Methylomagnum ishizawai: one gene and its partner. The protein of the gene in region 2 interacts with the protein of the main gene of each other region in a pairwise test. Links are inferred from orthologs where the notes say so. Each region holds a gene or a part of one and is shown on either strand. Other genes may lie near its edges. The genes, in order: ndk and K5658_RS07875.

The links.
Region 1: the proteins of K5658_RS07875 (region 2) and ndk interact in binary tests that used the Escherichia coli proteins (3 or more experiments, as listed by UniProt). The link is inferred for Methylomagnum ishizawai from one-to-one orthologs.

Annotation. Positions count from the first base shown.
Region 1 is NZ_AP019783.1:412,104-428,391, reverse strand. What follows is about bases 12,614-15,367. They hold ndk (nucleoside-diphosphate kinase), read left to right. Parts: upstream 12,614-13,651; coding sequence 13,652-14,083; downstream 14,084-15,367. Other genes in these bases: pilW (type IV pilus biogenesis/stability protein PilW), read left to right, coding at 15,173-15,367; rlmN (dual-specificity RNA methyltransferase RlmN), read left to right, coding at 14,058-15,176; K5658_RS01805 (HesB/IscA family protein), read left to right, coding at 13,220-13,543; K5658_RS01810 (cysteine desulfurase family protein), read left to right, coding at 12,614-13,139. Also shown: K5658_RS01860 (CobW family GTP-binding protein), read right to left, coding at 1-461; K5658_RS01855 (CobW family GTP-binding protein), read right to left, coding at 454-1,437; K5658_RS01850 (DUF1826 domain-containing protein), read right to left, coding at 1,481-2,152; K5658_RS01845 (ZIP family metal transporter), read right to left, coding at 2,173-2,955; K5658_RS01840 (TonB-dependent receptor), read right to left, coding at 2,959-5,016; gmk (guanylate kinase), read left to right, coding at 5,405-6,025; K5658_RS01830 (LOG family protein), read right to left, coding at 6,020-6,619; K5658_RS01825 (glycosyltransferase family 2 protein), read right to left, coding at 6,637-7,776; K5658_RS01820 (hydantoinase B/oxoprolinase family protein), read right to left, coding at 7,773-11,393; Fe-S cluster assembly transcriptional regulator IscR, read left to right, coding at 11,517-12,002; more of K5658_RS01810, read left to right, coding at 12,015-12,613; more of pilW, read left to right, coding at 15,368-15,919; hisS (histidine--tRNA ligase), read left to right, coding at 15,975-16,288. UniProt on the Escherichia coli protein: Major role in the synthesis of nucleoside triphosphates other than ATP. The ATP gamma phosphate is transferred to the NDP beta phosphate via a ping-pong mechanism, using a phosphorylated active-site intermediate.
Region 2 is NZ_AP019783.1:1,711,575-1,716,360, forward strand. The notes cover bases 663-3,434. They hold K5658_RS07875 (5-formyltetrahydrofolate cyclo-ligase), read right to left. Parts: upstream 2,461-3,434; coding sequence 1,864-2,460; downstream 663-1,863. Other genes in these bases: K5658_RS07860 (Nudix family hydrolase), read right to left, coding at 663-878; K5658_RS07865 (EVE domain-containing protein), read right to left, coding at 1,022-1,480; K5658_RS07870 (hypothetical protein), read right to left, coding at 1,547-1,861; K5658_RS07885 (cell division protein ZapA), read right to left, coding at 2,762-3,055; K5658_RS07890 (UPF0149 family protein), read left to right, coding at 3,286-3,434. Outside these bases: more of K5658_RS07860, read right to left, coding at 1-662; more of K5658_RS07890, read left to right, coding at 3,435-3,834; pepP (Xaa-Pro aminopeptidase), read left to right, coding at 3,848-4,786. UniProt on the Escherichia coli protein: Involved in the removal of 5-formyltetrahydrofolate.

The DNA of each region.
Region 1 (16,288 bases), 1.3 Mb from region 2 along the record:
GCCCAGGCCGCCTGGGCCTTGGCTTCGGGAAAATGGTCGATCTGCCCCGCCGCCGCCGGAACCGCCAGGGTGGCGACCACGCCCTGCAAGGCGTAGTGCCCGGCCAGCCAGCGGTCGCGCAGCAAAGTATCCAGCACCGGCTCGGGACTGGCGACCCCGCTGGTTTCCAGGACGATCCGGTCGAACCGGGGCGCACCGGGCTTGCCCCAAGCCAGCCAAAGGTTCTTCAAGACCGGGGCCAGCGCCCCCTTGATCTGGCAGCACAGGCAGCCGCCCGACAGGGTCATCAACGGCAGGTCTTGTCGTTCCAGCAACTCATGGTCCACCGGGGTCTGGCCGAATTCGTTGATAAGGACCGCCGTGCGCGGCCCATCGCGCAGCAGCCGGTTCAACAAGGTGGTCTTGCCGCTGCCCAGGAAGCCGGTCAGGACCAGGATCGGCAGGCGCGTTATCTCAGCCATGGGCGTGGCAGGTCTTGAGGGTGGCGACGATCTGCTCGCGGGGCAGGTTGCGCCCGATGAACACCAGGACCGACTCGCGCTTTTCATCGTCGCGCCAGGGCGCGCCCAGGCTTTCATCCAGCAGCCTATGCACGCCCTGGAACACGATCTTGTTGGGATTGCCCGCGATATGCAGGATGCCCTTGTAGCGCAACAGGTCGGCCCCGAATTCGGAGATCAATAAATCCATCAGGGCAAGCAGCTTGGCGGCGTCGAACGGACGCTCGGCGCGGTAGACGAAGGAATGCACCTCGTCGTCGTGTCCATGGCCGAGGTCGTTGAGGAAATCCGGCTCGATCCCGAGGATGGCGTCGAGGTCGAAGCCGTGGATATCCAGGATATCCCGCAACGATGTCTTCCCGAAATGCACCGGCTGGATGGGCGCGCGCGGGTTCATGGCCCGCAACCGGGTTTCGAGGTCCGCCAAGGCGGCGGCGTCCACCAAATCGGTCTTGGACAAAAGGATGCGGTCGGCGAAGCCCACCTGTTCCTGCGCCTCGTGATGCCGGTCCAACTGCGCGGGCGCGTGCTTGGCGTCCACCACGGTGAGGATGGCGTCGAGCCGGTAATCCTCCCGGATGTTTTCCTCCAGGAAGAAGGTCTGCGCCACCGGGGCCGGGTCGGCCAGCCCGGTGGTTTCGATGACGACCCGGTCGAAGCGAATGTCGCCCACCTCGCGGCGGTCGGCCAGGTCGCCCAGGATGCGCAGCAAATCGCCGCGCACCGTGCAGCAGATGCAGCCGTTGTTCATCTCGACGATTTGCTCGCCCGCTTGGATCAGCAATTCGTTGTCGATGCCGGTCTCGCCGAACTCGTTCTCGATCACGGCGATGCGCTGGCCCTGCGGTTCCTGGAGGATGCGGTTCAGCAGCGTGGTTTTGCCCGCGCCGAGGAAGCCGGTGAGGAGGGTCACGGGAATGGGGGCGGTGTCGGTCATGGCTTGCTCCTGGGCAGGCGGTTCGGAGAGAGGGAAATCCGCTTCACAGCGGGTCCAGGGTCAACAGCAGACGGCGCGGCTGTTGCGGGGTCGGCGTGGGCGAACGGTGGACGACGCCCCGGCCTTCGCCGCCTTCCCAGCGGTTGCCCTTGAGCAGGCCGATGGCATAGGCCGGCAGGGTCCGCACCGATCCAGGGTCGAGGACCAAGCCGGAAACCTCGTCCGGCTGGCCGCAAGCGCCCTGGCCCAGCTTGCCGCGGTCGGCGGCGGCATCGGGCAGCCATTCGGTGCCGAGGCCGCCATAGGTACACACCAAGCGCACCGGTACATGATCCACATGGAAACGCGGACACATGGCCGTTTCCAAAACCCTGAGCCGCAGGCCCAGCCCTTCCGGCTCGAACAAATCGCGGAACAGTTCCACCAGAAACCCGACATCGGCCAGCCACGCCCCGGCACCGGGCAGGGCGAGGACTTCTTCCGGCAGCAAGGATTGGAACGACGGGGCTTCCGTCCCGATCCGCAGTTCGCGCTCGAAGCGCCAAGGGCCGGACAACAGCCGCGCCACGAAGCCTTCCAGGCCGGACGCGACCGGGCGGCGCAGCACGCACAGGTTCACCTCGGGCCGGTAGATCAAGGCCAGATCGGCGGGCTGGGCGGTTTCGATGGCCTGGGGCCATGCCATGGGGGCGGACAAAGGGGCGGCGCTGGCCATGGGAATCTCCTGCGGGGGAATCAATGGGTGGCGATCAAGGGTTCGAGGACCACCACCGACTGCATGAAACCCACGCCCAGGGCGAAGGCGGGCACTTGCCCCCAGCCGGTATCGGCGGCGGGTTCATGCAGGGCGGGGATGAAATCGGAAGCGGCGATATAGATGAACCCGCCCGCCGCCATCGGCAGCAGCAGGGCCAGCGAAGCCTCGGCGTAATGGCCGAGCAACAGGGTGGCAGCGATGCCGGGCAATACGGTCAGGGAGCAATAGAAGTTGTAGCGGATGGCCTCGGCGGGCCGGTAGCCGCCCTGGATCAAAGCGCCCACGTCGCCGATCTCCTGGGGAATCTCGTGGGCGACGATGGCAAGGGTGGTGGTCGCGCCGATCCAGGGATCGGCCCAGAAGCTGCCCGCGATGAGGATGCCGTCGATGAAGTTATGCACGGCGTCGCCGATCAGGTTCATGCGGGCCATGGGCTGCGCGCTGTCGACTTCCGGCCCCTCGGCGGGCGCGTGGTCGTGCCGCCAACGCACCCATTTTTCCAGCACGAAAAACAGGAACAAGCCGCCCAGCACCGCGAGGCAGACCCCGCCCACATCGCCCTGCCGGGCTACGGCGTCGGGAATCAGGTGGATGAAGGCATCGCCCAGCAACACCCCCACCGCCAGCGCCACCAGGTTGGGCACCCAGCGCCGCAAGCGCTCGGGCGGCAGCCACAGCACGAAGGCACCGGAGAAGGCCATCAGGCTGACCACGAGACCGGCGGCCAGGGCGTAGAGGCTGGATTCGATCCCGGCCACCATGGCTCAGTAGCTCACCCGCACGCCCAATTCCGCCCCGCGCCCCGGCTCGGGCGCGAAATTGCGGAGATACGAAGTCGAGTTGCGGAGGTTGTCGTCCAGCAGGTTGTTGCCCTGGGCGAACACCCGCAGCTTGGCTCCCTCGAACGCCTGGACCTCGTATTGCACGGCCAGATTCAACAGCACATAGCCATTGGTCTCGGTGTCGTTGGCCCCCGGATGGTCCTGCTTCTCGCCACGGGTCAGGCGCAGGTTGGACGACCAATGGTCGTCGTAGGCGTAATCGACCTGGAAGCCATAGCGCAGCGGCGGCATCCTCGGCACATCGCCGCCCGCGACGAACTCGCCGCGGGTGAAATCGCTGAACAAGGTCAAATCGACCATCCCATAGCGGTTTTCCATCAAGGGGAAGGTGGCCTTGGCCTCGTAGCCCTTGAAGGTGGCGTCGGCCTGGGCGCTCTGCACCACCGGGAAACACGCGCCGGGCGAGGAACAACTGGCCTGGAAAACGCCCAGATCGTCGTTGAACACGCCGCCGGTCTGTTGCTGGTAGATGTAATCGTTCACCCAGTTCTGGAACAGGTTCAGTTCGGCGCTCATCCACGACGCCTTGAAGCGGTAGCCCAGGTCGAGGTTGTAGGAGGTTTCCAGCTTGAGGTTGGGGTCGCCGCTTTCATAGCTGTGGGTGGCGTCGTGGATGCCGTGCGAGAACAACTCCTGCACCTGGGGGGCGCGTTGGGAACGGGTCACGGCGAAGCTGACCGCGTGGGCTTCATTGATCTTCCACTGCCCGGAACCGGAGGCGCTGATCGGCGCGTAATCGCGGTTCGGCCCGCCCTGTGGCGACACCGAGGCCGATTCGCCCCGGAGCCCCAGTTCATAGGTGCCCGGCCCGTAGGCGAACGACTCGACCGCGAAGGCCCCGTAGTTCTGGATTTGGGAATTCGGCACCAGGGGCACCGGGTCTTCCATCGAGATCGCGCTGAAATCGCTGGACACCGCCTGGAAACCCAGCACGCCCTTCACCGGCCCGATGGGCGCGTGGGCCAGTTCCAACCGTCCCTCGTAGGTCTGGTTGTTGAACAGGGTGGCGGCCTCGCCCCCGCTCAGTTCGGTGTGGGTGTAATCGACATGGGCGAAGCGGAGGCGCAACGCCTCGACGGCGGCCAGCGGGTTTTTGAGTTCGCTTTTGAAGTCGTAGCGGGTCTGCTTCATGTTGATGCGGGTGTCGGGACCGCCCGCGCCATCCGGCGGAATGCCGTAGTTGTTGCCCAGGTAGTTGATCGAGGCCCCGGCGAACCCCTGTTCCCCCACCAGCGAAAACCCCACCGTGCCGCCCTTGGCCCGGGCGCTGGTGTTGGGGATGACGCCCTCGGAATTCTGGATATCCACGCCCTGCAAGGCGGCGTCGCTCTGGCGGGCGGCGTTCTCGGCGATGGCCGGGCCGCCGATATGCAGGTTGCCGCCGTCGCGGTAGAAGCCGTCGAGATGGAAGGCGAACAGGTCTTGCCCGCCCTCCAGCTTGAGATTGCTGATGCTCTGGTCGGACACCGAGTTATAGCGCTGCTCGAACACGCCGGAAACCGGCTGTTCCGCCCGCCGTTCCGGGACGCGGTTGTCGAGGATGTTGACGACGCCGCCGATGGCCCCGCTGCCATAGAGCAGGGTCGCGGGCCCGCGCAAGACCTCGATCCGGTCGGCCAGCACCGGTTCGATGCTGTTGGCGTGGTCGGGGCTGAGCTGGGCCACGTCGCCATTGCCGAGGCTGTTGCTCATCACCCGGACCCTGGGACCGCTCTGGCCCCGGATCACCGGGGTGCCGACACCGGGACCGAACGACTGGCTGGTGACGCCGGCTTCGCTCTTGAGGGTTTCGCCGATGGTGGAGCCCACTTTCAAATCCAGTTCGTCGCCCGTCAGCACGGTGGCGGGCCGGGCGACCTCGGACAGCTTTTGCTCCAAGGGGGCGCTGACGACGACTTCCTCCAAAGGCTGGGCGGCCTCCTCGGCGTGGGCCAGGGGAATCAAGGCGGAAAGGGTGAATGGGGCAAGGGCGCGGTGCATGATGGCGGTCTTCCGTAGGCGGCTGGAGGCATTGTGATAACATCACATAAATCCAGCTTACGGAAGAATCCGGGATACCGCAAGCCCGCTGTCATACGGGGCCTATGCACCAACACCCAGGTGGATATACGCCGATCCCGGCCCCATCCACGGAGACGACACGCCAAGCCCTTGAATTTCCGGCCCCGCTTTGCTCCGTGATGCTGGCACCATCTTTGCTTGGAGTCGCGGGCCATGTTTTTTGACGGACAGACGCTCCCGTCGTCCCGGCTTAACCCCTCCCCCCACATCCCTCGTTAAGCCGGGCTTTTTCCCTTCCCCCACGGCGGCACCGCCCCGCTATGCGATAATCCGCAACCTTCACAATCCACAAGATACGGGTATGGCAATGTGCAAGGGTACGCTGTTCGTGGTATCCGCGCCTTCGGGGGCGGGCAAAACCAGCTTGGTGAAGGCGCTGCGCAAGGGGATGGACGGCTTCACCGTCTCGGTATCGCACACCACGCGGGCACCGCGGCCCGGCGAGAAGGACGGGCGGGATTATCGCTTCGTGGAGCGGGCCGAATTCGAGCGCATGATCGCGGCGGGTGAATTCCTGGAACATGCCCGCGTGTTCGACAACCATTACGGCACGGCCCGCGCCACGGTGGAAGCGGCCTTGGAGCAAGGCGGGGATGTGTTGCTGGAAATCGATTGGCAAGGCGCCCGGCAGGTGCGGACCCTGCTGCCGGACAGCGTCTCGGTCTTCATCCTGCCGCCGTCGCTCGCGGCCTTGGAACAGCGCCTCACCGGGCGCGGCCAGGACGATCCCGCCACCATCGCCCGCCGGATGGGCGACGCGATTTCCGAAATGTCCCACTATGGGGAATACGATTATCTGGTGGTGAACGACGATTTCGCCGTGGCCTTGCGGGAACTACGCGCCATCGTCATCGCCCACCGGATGCGGAGGGCGCGACAGGCCGAGAAGCACCGGGGCTTGATCGCCGACTTGCTGAAGGCTTCATAGCTCCCGCTCCTCGTGTAGCCACGGCTCCACCGCCACGGGCCGGTACGCCGCCAGGGCTTCGAGCAAGGCCGAAGGCTCGGCCCGGTCCAGCAACAAGCCCCGGTCATCGGCGCGGAGGAAATCCTCCGCCACCGCCTGGTCGCACAGCGCCAGCAAGGGCCGGTAATAGTCCGCCACGTTCAGCAGGCCGACGGGCTTCCGGTGGAATCCGAGCTGCGCCCAGGTGAGGATTTCGAACAATTCCTCGAAGGTGCCGAAGCCGCCGGGCAAGGCGATGAAACCCTCGGCCAATTCCGCCATCCGCGCCTTGCGGGCGTGCATGGAATCCACCACTTCCAGCCGGGTCAGGCCGACATGTTCCACCGCCCGGCCCGCGACCTCGCGCCCGACCAGGGACCGGGGGATCACCCCGATCACGCCGCCGCCCGCCGCGAGGCAGGCATCCGCCACCACGCCCATCAGGCCGATATTGCCGCCGCCATAGACCAGTTCCACGCCGCGCCCGGCCAGTAGGCGGCCCAGTTGTCCGGCCATTTCCTGGTATCCGGGCCGCGCCCCCGACCGGGAGCCGCAGAAAACGCAAACTCTTCGCATGACATCGCTCCCGTCGATTATAAGGACCGCCATTCACGGCCTTCCTGGCGACCATATAGCACATAATGCAATAGGGGATGGATATAAGCCGCCGCGACATCTGGATAGCGCCGGAGATACCAGTCGCCGTCGAAGCAGGCCAATAACCCATCGTCCACTTGATCGCCCAATTCCCGCTTGAGGATCAAGGCGGATGGCGAGGTTTGGCCACAGGGTATCCCAGGATCGATTCCGGCGGCGGCGATGGCCTGCCGGACTTTTTCGACATACCGGGTTTCGATGCCGCGCAGTATGTCGCCGATTTGGAATCGCTCCACGAATCCACGCATGGCTTCGCCCACCAAGGTGCCGTAGCGCCCGGCCAGCGTGGTATCCTCGATGCCGTTCCAATCATGGGCGACGAAAAACAGGAGATCGCGCTGGGATTCCACCGCCCCGCGCCGGATACCGCCGATACTGGCAGCCCCCCTAGCGCGTCCCCGCTTAATCAGGAATTCCTCCAGGGATTTCACCACATAATGATTCACCTGGACGATGGCCCTATCCGGCTGGTAAATATAATGGGGCGCGGCCTCCCCGGAATTTCCATGGGCGGGAACCTGCCGGGTAAATACGGTATTTTCCACCCGGAGTTCGGGTAGATGGGGGTCTTTCCAGCCCGCAATGACCTGGGTTTTGGCGAGGGTTTTTATAAACGGGTTGGCGATACCCTTGGTGAAACGCTGGATCACCGGTTCCGGCCCGCGCCGGAAGCGATGGCCGGAACCCATAAGAAACCAGTTGATATAAATCACCGAACACCACTCATGGTCCCTCAAAAAATCGGGTAGCCGCGCATGGCGCTTGAAACACAGGAATTCATCGGCATCCAACACGCATACCCAGCGGAACGAGCGGACATAATCGGAACGCATGGCCGATTGGTAGGCGAATTCCTGGGGCGATTGGTCCTCGGGGATATGGTCGGTGGTGGAAACATGCCGGATCAAACCCAAGGCGGCGAGCCGGTCGAGCAGGATATCGCCGTGGTCGTCGTTGTCGTTGGAAAAAATCAAGATGTCATCGAAGCCGATGAGCTTGTGGTAGAGGATCCATTCCAGCAGCCACGGCCCTTCGTTGCGCACCGCCGCGACCAGGATCGCGCTATTTGTGTTCACGGCCCAGGCCCGGTGTCCGCAGGGCCATAGCCTCCACCGCCCGGCGTTTCGACCACGAACACATCGCCCGCCGCCATCGCCACCTCGGCCCGGAAATCCAGTGCCTCGACGGTGCCATCCTGGCGCACCACGTTATTGCATCCCTTGGCACCCGCCGCCCCGCCCTTGAGCCCGAACGGCGCGTGATGGCGGCGTCCCGACAAGATGGCGGCGGTCATGGGTTCCAGGAACCTAATGCGGCGCGCCACGCCATCGCCGCCGCGCCAAGTCCCCGCGCCACCGCTGCCCCGGCGGATGGCGAAGCTTTCCAGCCGCACCGGGAAGCGCCATTCCAGCATTTCGGGGTCGGTGATACGGGAATTGGTCATATGGGTCTGCACGGCATCCGCGCCGTCGAAACCCCGGCCCGCGCCCGCCCCGCCGCACACGGTCTCGTAATACTGGTGGCGGGCGTTGCCGAAGGTGAAGTTGTTCATGCCGCCCTGCGAGGCCGCCAGCACGCCCAAAGCCCCGTACAGCGCGTCGCAAATCTGCTGGGAAGTCTCGACATTGCCCGCGGCCACGGCGGCGGGCGGGCGCGGATTCAGCAAGGACCCCGCAGGGATGATGATTTCCAAGGGACGCAGGCAACCGGCGTTGAGCGGGATATCCTCGCGGACCAGGGTGCGGAACACATACAGCACGGCGGCTTGGCACACGGCGGCGGGCGCGTTGAGGTTGTCGGGCTGTTGGGGCGAGGTGCCGGTGAAATCGATCCGCGCCGCCCGCCGTTCCCGGTCGATAGCGACCGCCACCCGGATCACCGCCCCCGAATCCATCTCGACCGCGAATTCGCCATCGGTCAGCCGCTCGATGGCCCGCCGCACCGCCGCTTCGGCATGGTCCTGCACATGGCCCATGTAGGCCCGCACCGTGGGCAATGAATAGCGCCCGATCAAGCGCCGCAAACCCTCGGCCCCTTTGGCATTGGCGGCGACCTGGGCGCGGAGGTCGGCGAGGTTTTGTTCCGGGTTGCGGGCGGGATAAGGGCCATCGGCCAGCCAAGCCCGCACGGCGTCCTCGCGCATCCGCCCGGCTTCGACGAGCCTGAGGCCCGGACTCAACGCGCCTTCCTGGTCGATGCTCCGGGAAAAAGGCGGCATGGAACCCGGCGTGCTGCCGCCCACATCGGCGTGATGGCCACGCGAGGCCAGATAGAACAGGATGGAGCGGCCCGCTTCGTCGAACAGCGGGGTGACGACGGTGATATCGGGGAGATGGGTGCCGCCGTGGTAGGGCGAATTGAGGAGCCAAGCCTCGCCGGGGCGCAGTTCGTGGCCGTGGTTTTCGATCAAGGCCCGCACGCTGCCGCCCATGGAACCGAGATGCACCGGGATATGCGGCGCGTTCGCCACCAAATCGCCCGCGCCATCGAACAGGGCGCAGGAAAAATCCAGCCGTTCCTTGATGTTCACCGAATGGGCGGTGTTTTGCAGGGTGTAGCCCATTTCCTCGGCGATGGACATGAACTGGCGGTTGAAGATTTCCAGCCGGGCCGGATCGACCCCGGCGTCCCCGGCGGATTCCTGCGCCAAGGCCACGGCGCGGGTCAGGACCAAATCGCCGCGCGAGGTGATTTCCCCGCACCAGCCCGGTTCGATGACCGTGGTGGCGGTCGACTCGATCAAGAGGACCGGGCCGATCAGCCGGGTGCCCGCCGCTAAATGCTCGCGCCGGAACACCGGCGTATCGTGGTGGCGGTCGCCGGAATACATGGGCACACGGGCGATGGGCGCGGGCGGGGAAGAACCCGCTGCGGGCAAGGCGACCACGCTATCCGGGCGCGGATTCAAACCGATGACTTCCACCACGGCGGTTTCGACCAGCAAGCGCTTGTCCGGGTAGACAAAGCCGAAGCGCTGCCGGTGCTGCGCCTCGAAATCCTGTTCCAGCCCGGCCAGTTCGCCGAAAGCCACCGGGAACGTGGTCTCCGTGCCTTCGTAGCGCAACATCAGCCGGGGCCGGGCCTGGATCCGTTCCGGCGCGACGGCTTGCCCGGCCAATTCCCGCCGCCCGGCGCTTTCGAGGTCGGCGAGCAGGGCCGCCAAGCGCTCCATCAAAGCCTCGTCCAATACCGCCACCACGGCTTGCTCCTTCAAAACCCGGTAATCGGCCAAGCCCATGCCATAGGCCGACAACACCCCGGCCAGGGGATGCAGCAAAATCCGGGCGATGCCCAAGCGATCCGCCACCCGGCAAGCGTGCTGACCGCCCGCCGCGCCGAAACAGCACAGGGTGTAATCGGCCAGATCGTAGCCGCGCTGCACCGAAATCCGCTTGATGGCGGCGGCCATATTGGTGGCGGCGACTTCGATGAAACCCTCGGCCACCGCTTCCGGCGTCGCGTCCCGGCCCGTCGCGGCCTGTACCGCCGCCGCCAATTCGGCGAAACCGCGCTCGACGCTGGCGACATCCAAGGGCAAATCGCCCGCGGGGCCGAACACCTGGGGGAAGAATTCCGGGCGGAGCTTGCCCAACCTGACATTGGCATCAGTCACGCACAACGGCCCGCCGCGCCGGTAACAGGCCGGGCCGGGATTGGCCCCGGCGGATTCCGGTCCCACCCGGAAACTCAGCCCGTCATAACTTAGGATGGAACCGCCCCCCGCCGCCACCGTATGGATATGCAGGATGGGCACGCGCAGCCGCGCCCCGGCCAGTTCGGTTTCCAGGGCGCGTTCCAATTCACCGGCATAATGGGCCACATCGGTGGAAGTGCCGCCCATGTCGAAGGTGACGATCTTGCCGAAACCCGCCGCCCCCGCCGTCGCCACCGCCCCGACGATGCCGCCCGCCGGACCCGACAAAATGCTGTCCTTGCCTTGGAAATGCCCGGACTCGACCAAGCCGCCGTTCGATTGCATGAACAACAACCGGGGCGCGGCATCGCCGCCGACCAAGCCACCCGTTACCCGCTCGACATAGCGGCGCAGCACCGGCGATAAATAAGCATCCACCACCGTGGTATCGCCGCGCCCGACCAGCCTCAGCCCCGGACTAACCCGATGCGACAGCGAAACCTGGGTGAACCCGATGCGGCGGGCCAGGGCTTCGAGCGCCAGTTCGTGATCGGGCACCCGCCAAGCGTGCATCAGCACCACGGCCAGGGCGCGGTAGCCCGCGTCGTAGGCGGCACGCAAATCCCGCTCGGCGGCTTCCAGATTCAGCGGCGCGAGTTCGCGGCCCCCGGCATCGTGGCGGCCTTCGATTTCCACCACTTTTCCATATAAAGGCGCGTGACGGCGAATGTCCAGGGCGAAAATATCGGGCCGGTTCTGATAACCGATCCGCAACACATCGGCGAAGCCTTGGGTGATGGCGAGCGCCGTGGGTTCGCCCTTGCGCTCCAACAGGGCGTTGGTGCCGACCGTGGTGCCCATCTTGACGGCTTCGATCCCCGCCAAGGGCGCGGTGGAAGCCAGCCCCAGAATATCGCGGATGCCTTGCAAGGCGGCATCGGCATAGCGCTCGGGATGGTCGGACAGCAGCTTATGCGTCAGCAAAACGCCATCGGGACGGCGGGCCACGATGTCGGTGAAGGTGCCACCACGATCAATCCAGAATTGCCAAGTCGTCATAGGAATGGAAGGGGGAGGAAACGGCGGGAAATCCCGGCGGCGGGCGAAATAGTTGACTCTTTTGCTAGGATATGTAACCCTACAATTTACATGCTATCCGTGTGAATTCCAGGGAGCCACACCGTGCGCTTAACCACCAAAGGCCGCTATGCGGTCACCGCCTTGCTTGATCTTGCCTATCATAGCGAAAAAAGGCCGGTGACATTGACCGACATCGCCAAGCGACAGCATATCTCGCTGTCCTATCTGGAACAGTTGTTCGCACGCCTGCGCCGGGCCGGCATGGTGGAGGGCGTCCGGGGTCCGGGCGGCGGCTACCAACTGAGCCGCGACGCCGGCCAGATCAGCATCGCCGATATCATCGCCGCCGTGGACGAGACCATCGATTCCACCCGCTGCGGCGGCAAGGGCAACTGCCAGAACAGCCAGCCCTGCCTGACCCACGATCTGTGGATGGGCCTCAGCGACCAAATCCGCCAATACTTGGATTCCATCAGCCTGCAAGATGTCCTGCAACGCAAGAACGTCCGCCAGGTCGCCGAACGCCAGGACAAGCAAGCCGCCACCTTCGGCTTGGACATACCGCTGCAACGCGACCTCATGATGTGATCCCCAAAGACCATGGTCTATCTGGACCACAACGCCACCACCCCGCTGGACGGGCGGGTGTTGGAGGCGATGCGGCCTTATCTCCAGGCTTTCTATGGCAATCCGTCCGGACTGTATAAGCTCGGACGCCTGAGCCGTAGCGCCATCGACACCGCCCGCCAACAAGTCGCGGCCCTGGTCGGGGCCGATCCTGCCGAAGTCATCTTCACCAGCGGCGGCACCGAGGCCAACAACCTCGCGCTGAAAGGCCTGGCCTTCGGCCTGCCGCACGGCCTCGCCGTGGCCGGTGCCACCGAACATCCCTCCGTCAGCGAACCCTTGCGCTTCCTGGAACAACTGGGCTGGCGGGTGGCGACCCTGCCGGTGGACCGCGATGGACAACCCGATACCGCCGATCTGGATTCGCTCCCGTTCGATAGCTTCCGCTTCGCCTCCCTGATGCTCGCCAACAACGAAACCGGCGTGATCCACGCCATCGGCCCGCTGGCGGCGTGGGTGGCCGAACGCGGCGGCTTCCTGCACTGCGACGCGGTGCAGGCGGCGGGAAAGATTCCGCTGGATTTCAAGCGCAGCGGGGCGCATTTGCTTAGCTTATCGGCGCATAAGCTCTATGGTCCCAAGGGCGTCGGTGCCTTGGTGGTGGACCGCTCGGTGCCGCTCGAACCCCTGCTGCACGGCGGCGGACAAGAGCGCGACCAGCGCGGCGGCACCGAGAACGTGGCGGCGATCGTCGGCTTCGGCCAGGCGGCGGAACTGGCGCTGGCCGAACTGGAAGCCCGTAGCGCCCTGCTACTCCGCCTACGCCAATACCTGGAAGCGGGCTTGCGCGAACTGCCCGGAATCAAGATTTTCGCCGAACGGGCCGCACGCCTGCCCAATACCGTGCAATTCGCCCTCGAAGGCTTGGACGGCGAAACCCTGGTGATGAACCTGGACCGCCAGGGCATCGCGGTCTCCAGCGGTTCGGCCTGCGCCAGCGGTGGCGGCGAGCCCAGCCCGGTCTTGACCGCCATGGGCATTCCGGCGGATTTAGCCAAGGGGGCTATCCGCGCCAGCCTGGGCCAGGACAACACCGAAGCCGATATCGAGCGCTTCCTGGCGGTTTTGCGATCATTGGCCTGCACCCTACGCGGCTGAAACCTCGTGATAAACTGGCGGAACCCCCGTCTAAGCACACAGCCCGACACATTCCATCCCCACCCAGAGGATTCCCCACCATGTCCATCATACTCACCGAACCCGCCGCGGCCCAGGTCTCCAAGCAATTGGCGAAACGCGGCGCCGGGCTAGGGCTCCGGCTGGGCGTGAAGCCCGCCGGCTGCACCGGCTTCGCCTACGTGGTCGATTACGCCGACGCCGTCGAGGCCGACGACGCGGTGTTCGAGCAGCACGGGGCCAAGGTCGTGGTCAAACAAGGCGACCTCGCCTACCTGGACGGCGTCGAAATCGATTTCCGCCGCGAAGGCATCAGCGAAGCCTTCAAATTCCACAACCCCAATATCAAGGCCACCTGCGGCTGTGGCGAAAGTTTCGCGGTCTGACGCGGGTTTTCTTACTTCCCGCACATAATTCCAGTAAAATCCGCAGCTTTTCCCCGCCTCGTGGCGGGCGGGCCTTCCAGCTTCACAACAGAGAACCCAGGAGATTCCATGGCGGTCGAACGCACCATTTCCATCATCAAGCCCGACGCTGTCGCCAAGAACGTGATCGGCGCGATCTACAGCCGCTTCGAGCAGGCCGGACTCAAGATCGTGGCGGCCAAGATGCTGCACCTCAGCCGCGAACAGGCCGAGGGCTTCTACGCCGTCCACCGCGAGCGCGGCTTTTTCAATGATCTGGTCGGCTTCATGATCTCCGGCCCGGTGATGGTCCAAGTCCTCGAAGGCGAGGACGCCATCCTCAAGAACCGCGAAATCATGGGTGCCACCAACCCCAAGGACGCCGCCCCCGGCACTATCCGCGCCGACTTCGCCGTCAGCATCGACGAGAACGCCGTGCATGGCTCCGACAGCCCGGAAACGGCGGCGCAGGAAATCGCTTACTTCTTCCAGCCGAATGAACTCTGCCCCCGCACCCGTTAATCCCGGCGAAGCACCCGGAACCACCAACCTGCTCGGTCTCGACCGGAAGGCCATGGAAGCCTTCTGCGCCGGGATCGGCGAGAAACCGTTCCGGGCTTCGCAGTTGCTGCAATGGATCCATCAACGCGGGGTCGACGACTTCGCGTCGATGACCAACCTCAGCAAGGTATTCCGCGCCAAGTTGGCCGACACTTGCGAAATCCGCGCCCCCGAAATCGTCCTGGCGCAGAAATCCGCCGACGGCACCTGCAAATGGGTGCTGCAAACCGACGCCCAGAACCGGGTGGAAACCGTGTTCATCCCGGAGGAAGGCCGCGGCACCCTGTGCGTCTCTTCGCAAGTCGGCTGCGCCCTGGAATGCTCGTTCTGCTCCACGGCCAAGCAAGGCTTCAACCGCAATCTGAGCGTGGCCGAGATCATCGGCCAGGTCTGGACCGCGCAGCGCGAATTGGGCGAAGGCCGCATCACCAACGTGGTGCTGATGGGCATGGGCGAACCCCTGCTCAACTTCAACAACGTGGTGTCCGCCATCTCGTTGATGCTGGACGATTTCACCTATGGGCTATCGAAGCGGCGGGTGACGCTCAGCACCTCCGGCGTGGTGCCCGCGCTGGACCGGCTGGCCGAAGTCACCGATATCAGCCTCGCCGTGTCCCTGCACGCGCCGCACGACGAACTGCGCGATGTGCTGGTGCCGATCAACCGCAAATACCCGATCCGGGAATTGCTGGCCGCCTGCAAGCGCTATATCGGCCAGGATGGCCGCCGCAAGGTGACTTTCGAATACGTCATGCTGGATGGCATCAACGACACCCCGGCCCATGCCAAGGCGCTGGTGCGCCTGCTCAGCCATGTGCCCTCGAAGGTGAACCTGATCCCGTTCAATCCCTTCCCCGGCACCGACTACTGCTGTTCCACCCCGGAAAACCTCAAGAGGTTCAGCGAAATCCTGCAACAGGCGGGACTCATCACCACCACCCGCAAGACCCGCGGCGACGATATCGACGCGGCCTGTGGGCAGTTGGTGGGCAAGGTCAACGACCGCACCCGCAGGCAAATCCGCCTGCACCAGGTCGCCACCGCCGCGCCATGAACGTCCGCCGCTCGACCGTCTGGGTTTTCGCAAGCTTGCTCGGAGCCTGTTCGTCGAGTCCGCAAACCATCCAAACCTTGCCGCAACCCGCGCCCGCCAAATACAGCCCGCAAGAGGCTTCCAAGATTTACGTCGAAAAAGGCGTGAAATACATGGAAGCGGGCAGCTACGAAGTCGCCTTGCAGGATATGAAGCGGGCCATCGACTTGGACGACGACAACAGCGAGGCGTATAACTCCATCGGCGTCCTCTACGAGCGTATCGACGACTACCCCAACGCCGACACCAGTTTCAAGAAGGCGCTGTCGCTCAAGCCCGATAATTACGGGGCGCGCAACAATTACGGGCGCTTCCTGTGCAACCGGGGCAAGACCCAGGACGCTTTCGAGCAATTCGACCAGATCATCGGCAACAAGCTGTACGACCAACCCTGGGTGGCGCTGACCAATGCCGGCATCTGCGCCCGCAAAGCGGGCAAGAAAGCCGAGGCCGAAGGCTATTTGCGGCAGGCTTTGGACGCCGCGCCCAACTTCCCGCCCAGCTTGCTGGAAATGGCGAAACTGAGCCGCGAGAACCGCCAACTCATGTCGGCACGGGCCTTCCTGGAACGCTATTTCGCCGCCGCCGGTCCCAATCCCGAAGCCCTCAAGCTCGGCATCGAAATCGAAACCGCGCTGGGCAACGAGGAAACCGCCCAGGAATACGCCACCACGCTCAGGCAGCGCTTCCCCGGCGGCAAATAGCCCCGAGCATCCGCCGCCCCGGTCCCGCCGGGGCGAATCTTCATCAGGAGTATCAATGGCTGAAAACATCCAGGCGATCCGCGGGATGCACGATATCCTCCCGGACCAAACGCCGCGCTGGCACCATGTCGAGGCGGTCCTGCGCCGGGTCATGGCGGCCTATGGCTACCGCGAAATCCGCATGCCGCTGGTGGAAAAGACCGAGTTGTTCAAGCGTTCCATCGGCGAAGTGACCGATATCGTCGAGAAGGAAATGTATACCTTCGAGGACCGCAACGGCGATTCCCTGACCCTGCGCCCGGAAGGCACGGCGGGTTGCCTGCGGGCCTGTTTGGAACATGGTTTGATCCATAACCAAGCCCACCGGCT
Region 2 (4,786 bases):
GCGGGCAGCAAGCCACCGAGGGCGTAGACCGGCAGCGCGACCCGGTCCACCAATCCGGCGAAAGCCTCCCAGCCCAAAGGCGCGGTACCGGGATGGGAGGCCGTGGGCCGCACCGGGGACAGCACGGCGAAATCGACGCCGATGCGCTCGGCGTGGCGCAATTCATCGGCGTTGTGGCAGGAAGCGGCGACCCAAAACGGTGCATCCAAGGGCCTGGCGTCCAGGGCCAGCAGCCGCGCCGCCGTCAGGTGGACGCCGTCGGCACCGCTGTTCCGGGCTAGTTCCGGCGCGGCGTTCAGCAACAGGCGGATTCCCAGGCGTTGGCACAGGGGCACGGCATGATCGACCAGCGCGGCGAAATCCAGCGGATTCAAGCCCTTGGCCCGCAGTTGGACCATGGCGATACCGGAGGCCGCGAGCCGGTCCAGCCGGAGTTTCAAACCTTCCAGGCGGTCGCCGTCCAGGATGGCGTAATGGTCGGGCAAGCGGGCGGCGGTGACGATGGGCCGGTTGGCGGCGGGAAAATCGAAGTGGGGCAGTTCGTCCGGGTGGACCCAGCGGATCGGTTGGCCCTGCAAGCCCTTGGGGGTGCCGGCGAAGCGCTCGACCCGCCAGACCGAGAGCCGGACCCGCCGGTCGGGATAATCGTGGCGGAGGTCGATGAGGGGGGAGGCTTGCTCGGTGTCGATGTCGAGTTCCTCGCGCAGTTCGCGGCGGAGGGCGGCGGCGGCGGTTTCGCCCGGCTCCAGCTTGCCGCCGGGGAATTCCCATAAGTCGCCCTGGTGCAGATGGGCCGGGCGCTTGGCGATGAGGATGCGGCCCTCGCGGTCGTGGATCACCCCGGCGGCGACTTCCAGGATGGGCGCGGCTGGGTTCATCGCGGAAGTCCTGGCGGGGGCGCGGTCCTGGTTGGGCATGAAGTTAGGGAAATCGGGGGATTAGGGATCAAAACCATTCTAGGGCGCGGCATTTTAACAAACTGTTTCGCGGCTGGCTTGCCCGTGTGTGCTTTGGGGCGGCGCTATTCCAAGGCCAGGATGAAATCCCATTGTTCGGGGCTGACCGGCAGGATCGACAGCCGGTTGCCCCGGCGCAAGAGGGCGAATCCATCGAGTTCCGGGCGGTCTTTCAGTTCGGCCAGGGTGATCGTGCGCTTGAGCTTGCGCACGAAGCGCACATCGACCATCAGCCAAGCCGGTTGTTCGGGGCGGCTCTTGGGGTCGTAGTGCTTATGGCCGGGATCGAAGGCGGTGGGGTCGGGATAGGCCGCCCTGGCGATTTCGGCCAGCCCGACGATGCCGGGTTGTTCGCAGTTGGAATGGTAGAAGAATACCCGGTCGCCCGGCCGCATCTGGTCGCGCATCATATTGCGGGCTTGGTAGTTGCGGACCCCGTCCCAGGGTTCGGTCTGGCCGGGGCGGCGTTCCAGGTCGTCGATGCCGAATTCGCCGGGTTCGGATTTCATCAGCCAATGATTCATGGCGTGCCTATCGATAAATAGGATACGCATAGAAAAGCGGGGTTGGGTTGGTGCATTGTTTGGGAGTCACACTCTTTCCCATGTATCTTGGGCGGTGAGTGTATATGTGACCATGACTCGGCCATTCCTAGGCGCACGGATAAGCCTGTATCTTGTGAGCTGACCGCTAGATGGCCAATACGCATCGAAGCACAATCGTTGCTCCGCTGCACTCCAACTTACATTGCTAATCGAGGCGACTTCTCCATCGCTGTTATCACGGCCGCTCACGAGCAATTCACCTTCGTCATAGGCAATGGAAAATTCGACATCGGACAGGCCATCACAGGATTGCCATGTGCCAAGCAATGGATTTGGTACCAACTCGACGATCACAGCCATTCTCAGCGTCCTAACTTGAAGGAATAGAAAGCCCGCTCGGTCGCCACGCCGTCCAGCGGCACATCCCAAGGCTCGGCGGGCAGGCTCGCGTATTTCTGGCATTCGTGGGCCAGCCCGATCAGCAGCGGGGCACGGACCGCGCCGGGTGCCTTGAGATAGGCGAAAGTGCGGTCGTAGAAACCGCCGCCCATGCCGATGCGGTGGCCTTGGCCGTCGAAGGCCACCAACGGCACCAAGGCCAGATCGAGTTGGCCGGGATGATCCAGGACAGGGGTGCCGACGGGCTCGGGGATACCGTACTGGTTCGGCAGCAGCGCGGTATCTGGGCGGTATAGGCCGAAGGCGAGATGCTTATGCGGGGCGAAGCGGAGCAAAGGCAGGAACACGCGCTTGCCGCGTGCCCAGAGCAGGGCGATCAAGGGGCCGGTATCGGTTTCGCCGTCGTTGGGGAGATAGGCCGCGATGGTGCGGGCCGATTCGAGCAGGTGGAGCAAACCGGCCTGCCGGGCGAGGCTGGCGCCATGGCGGAGCGCGTCTTCGGGACTCAAGGCGCGGCGCTGGGCGCGGGCTTGGCTGCGGAGGGTTTGGGGAAGGGTCATGCGCGAGAATGCTGGGGGCTTGGGATGCGGAGACCAGCGCCGGTTCCTGACCGCCAGACGAGGGAAGGAATGTATTCCCCGCCTGCGCCGTAACTCACTTTCGCCCTTGAACCGAATGGTTCAGGTGGGACCAAGAAGTACCGAATCAGGCTTTCCGCTCGGGGCGGACTTGCGCACATCGCGAACTCTAATGGACCCGGGGTTTTGGATTAGGCTCAAGAAGTAACCCAGTGGGCTTCGCACGCCGCAGGGAATACGCGGGTCCAATTTAGCGGAGTTGGGCCGGGACCGCAACACCGGCTTATTCGGGGGGGCGGTTGCCGCGGTTCCGGGGTGGACGCTCGGGATATTCGCCCGGCACCTCTTGCGGAACGCTGCGGCGGTGGGCTTGCAGCAGCTCATGGGCGATGTTCAAAGCCGCCATCACCGCGATGCGCTCGGTGCCGATCACCCGACCGGTATTGCGGATTTGGCGCATCTTCTCGTCCAGGTAGCGGGCGGCGAGCAAGAGGTCGTGCTGCTCTTCTTCCGGGCAGGAAATCGGATATTCCTTGCCGAGGATTTGCACTTTGATCAGGGGATTCGGTTCGCTCATGATTTCGGGTTCCAGGGAGGCGGGGGCGGGCGGTGCGGCGTCTAGGATAAAGGAATTACCCGAATGTCCACAAGGCAAGCCCGCAGCCGCCAAGCCGACCCGAAAACCCGCCCCGTCCATACATGACCGGGAGGGCGGGCGTATAATGCCCGGATGGAAGCCCGGCCAGTTTGGTGCCGGAAAACGCCTTCCGCCCACCCGTCCCTTTCAACCCAACCCCACGGTTTAATATGGCTAAGATCACTTGGTCCGATATCGAGGATACGCTCCCGGAGGACTCCGAGTGCGGCAGTGCCGCCGAGGCCCATGGGTTGTTGTCCGGCCTCCTGTGCATGGATGGCGGGGCCGATCCAGGCCGTTGGCTGGAATTGACCCTCGGCCCCGACGCCGAACCCCTGGACCCCGTGGCCTCGTCCGTGTGGCAGCAATTGTTCAAGGAAACCCGGCGGCAATTGGAGGACTTCGATTTTTCGTTCATGCCGCTGTTGCCGGACGACGACGACGGCACCCTGGAAGAACGCGCCGACGCCCTGGGCGAATGGTGCCGGGGTTTCCTGCTGGGGCTGGGCTATGGCTCCAACGTCTCGGATTGGCCCGGCGAATGCACCGAAATCCTGCGCGATTTCGCCGAAATCACCCAGCTCGATCCCGCCAGTTCCGGCGACAGCGAGAGCGATGAAACCGCCTACGCCGAACTGGCCGAGTATGTCCGTGTGGGCGTGCAAGTCGTCCAGCGCGAACTGAGGGCGCGGCCCTCCCAACCCATCCGCCTCCATTGATTCCCGGAATTCCATGCTCCAACCCAGCGATTTCAAGCACCGCCGCCAACAATTGATGCGGCGGCTCAAGAAGAACAGCGTGGCCCTTATCGCCAGCGCCCCCCACCACCACCGCAATCGCGACACCGAATATCCGTTCCGCCAGCACAGCGACTTCTTCTACCTGACCGGCTTCAACGAACCGGAAGCGGTGGCGGTGTTCGCGCCGGGCCGCAAGCAGGGCGAGTTCGTGCTGTTCTGCCGCGAGTTCGATCCCGAGAAGGCGATCTGGACCGGCCAGCACGCGGGACTGGAAGGGGCCCGCGAGCATTTCGGCGCGGACGAGGCTTTTCCCATCGCCGAACTCGCGACGCAACTGCCCGATCTCTTCGCCGACCGCGACCGGCTGTATTTCCATATCGGCCATGAAGCCGGATTCGACGCGCAGGTGATGGCGGCGGTCAACGTGGTGCGGGGCCGCGCCCGGACCGGGGTGCAAGCGCCCTATGAATTCGTCGCGCTCGAACAGGTCTTGCACGAACTGCGCTTGTTCAAAACCGCCGCCGAACTGGACCTGATGCGGAAAGCCGCCGCGGCTTCGGTCCAGGCCCATCGGCGGGCGATGCGGGTGGCGCGTCCGGGCCGCCACGAATACGAGGTCGAGGCGGAATTGCTGCACGAATTCGGCCTACAGGGCTGTCGTTCGCCCGCCTATCCTTGCATCGTCGCGGGTGGCAAGAACGCCTGTGTCCTGCATTACACCGCCAATAACGAAGCCCTGCGCGATGGCGATTTGCTGCTGATCGACGCCGGTGCCGAGTATGAAAACTACGCCGCCGATATCACCCGCACCTTCCCGGTGAACGGCAAGTTCGGCACGAGCCAGCGCCTCATCTACGAACTGGTGTTGCAAGCCCAGGCCGCCGCCATCGCCGAGGTCCGCCCCGGCAAGCGCTGGATCGAACCCCACGAC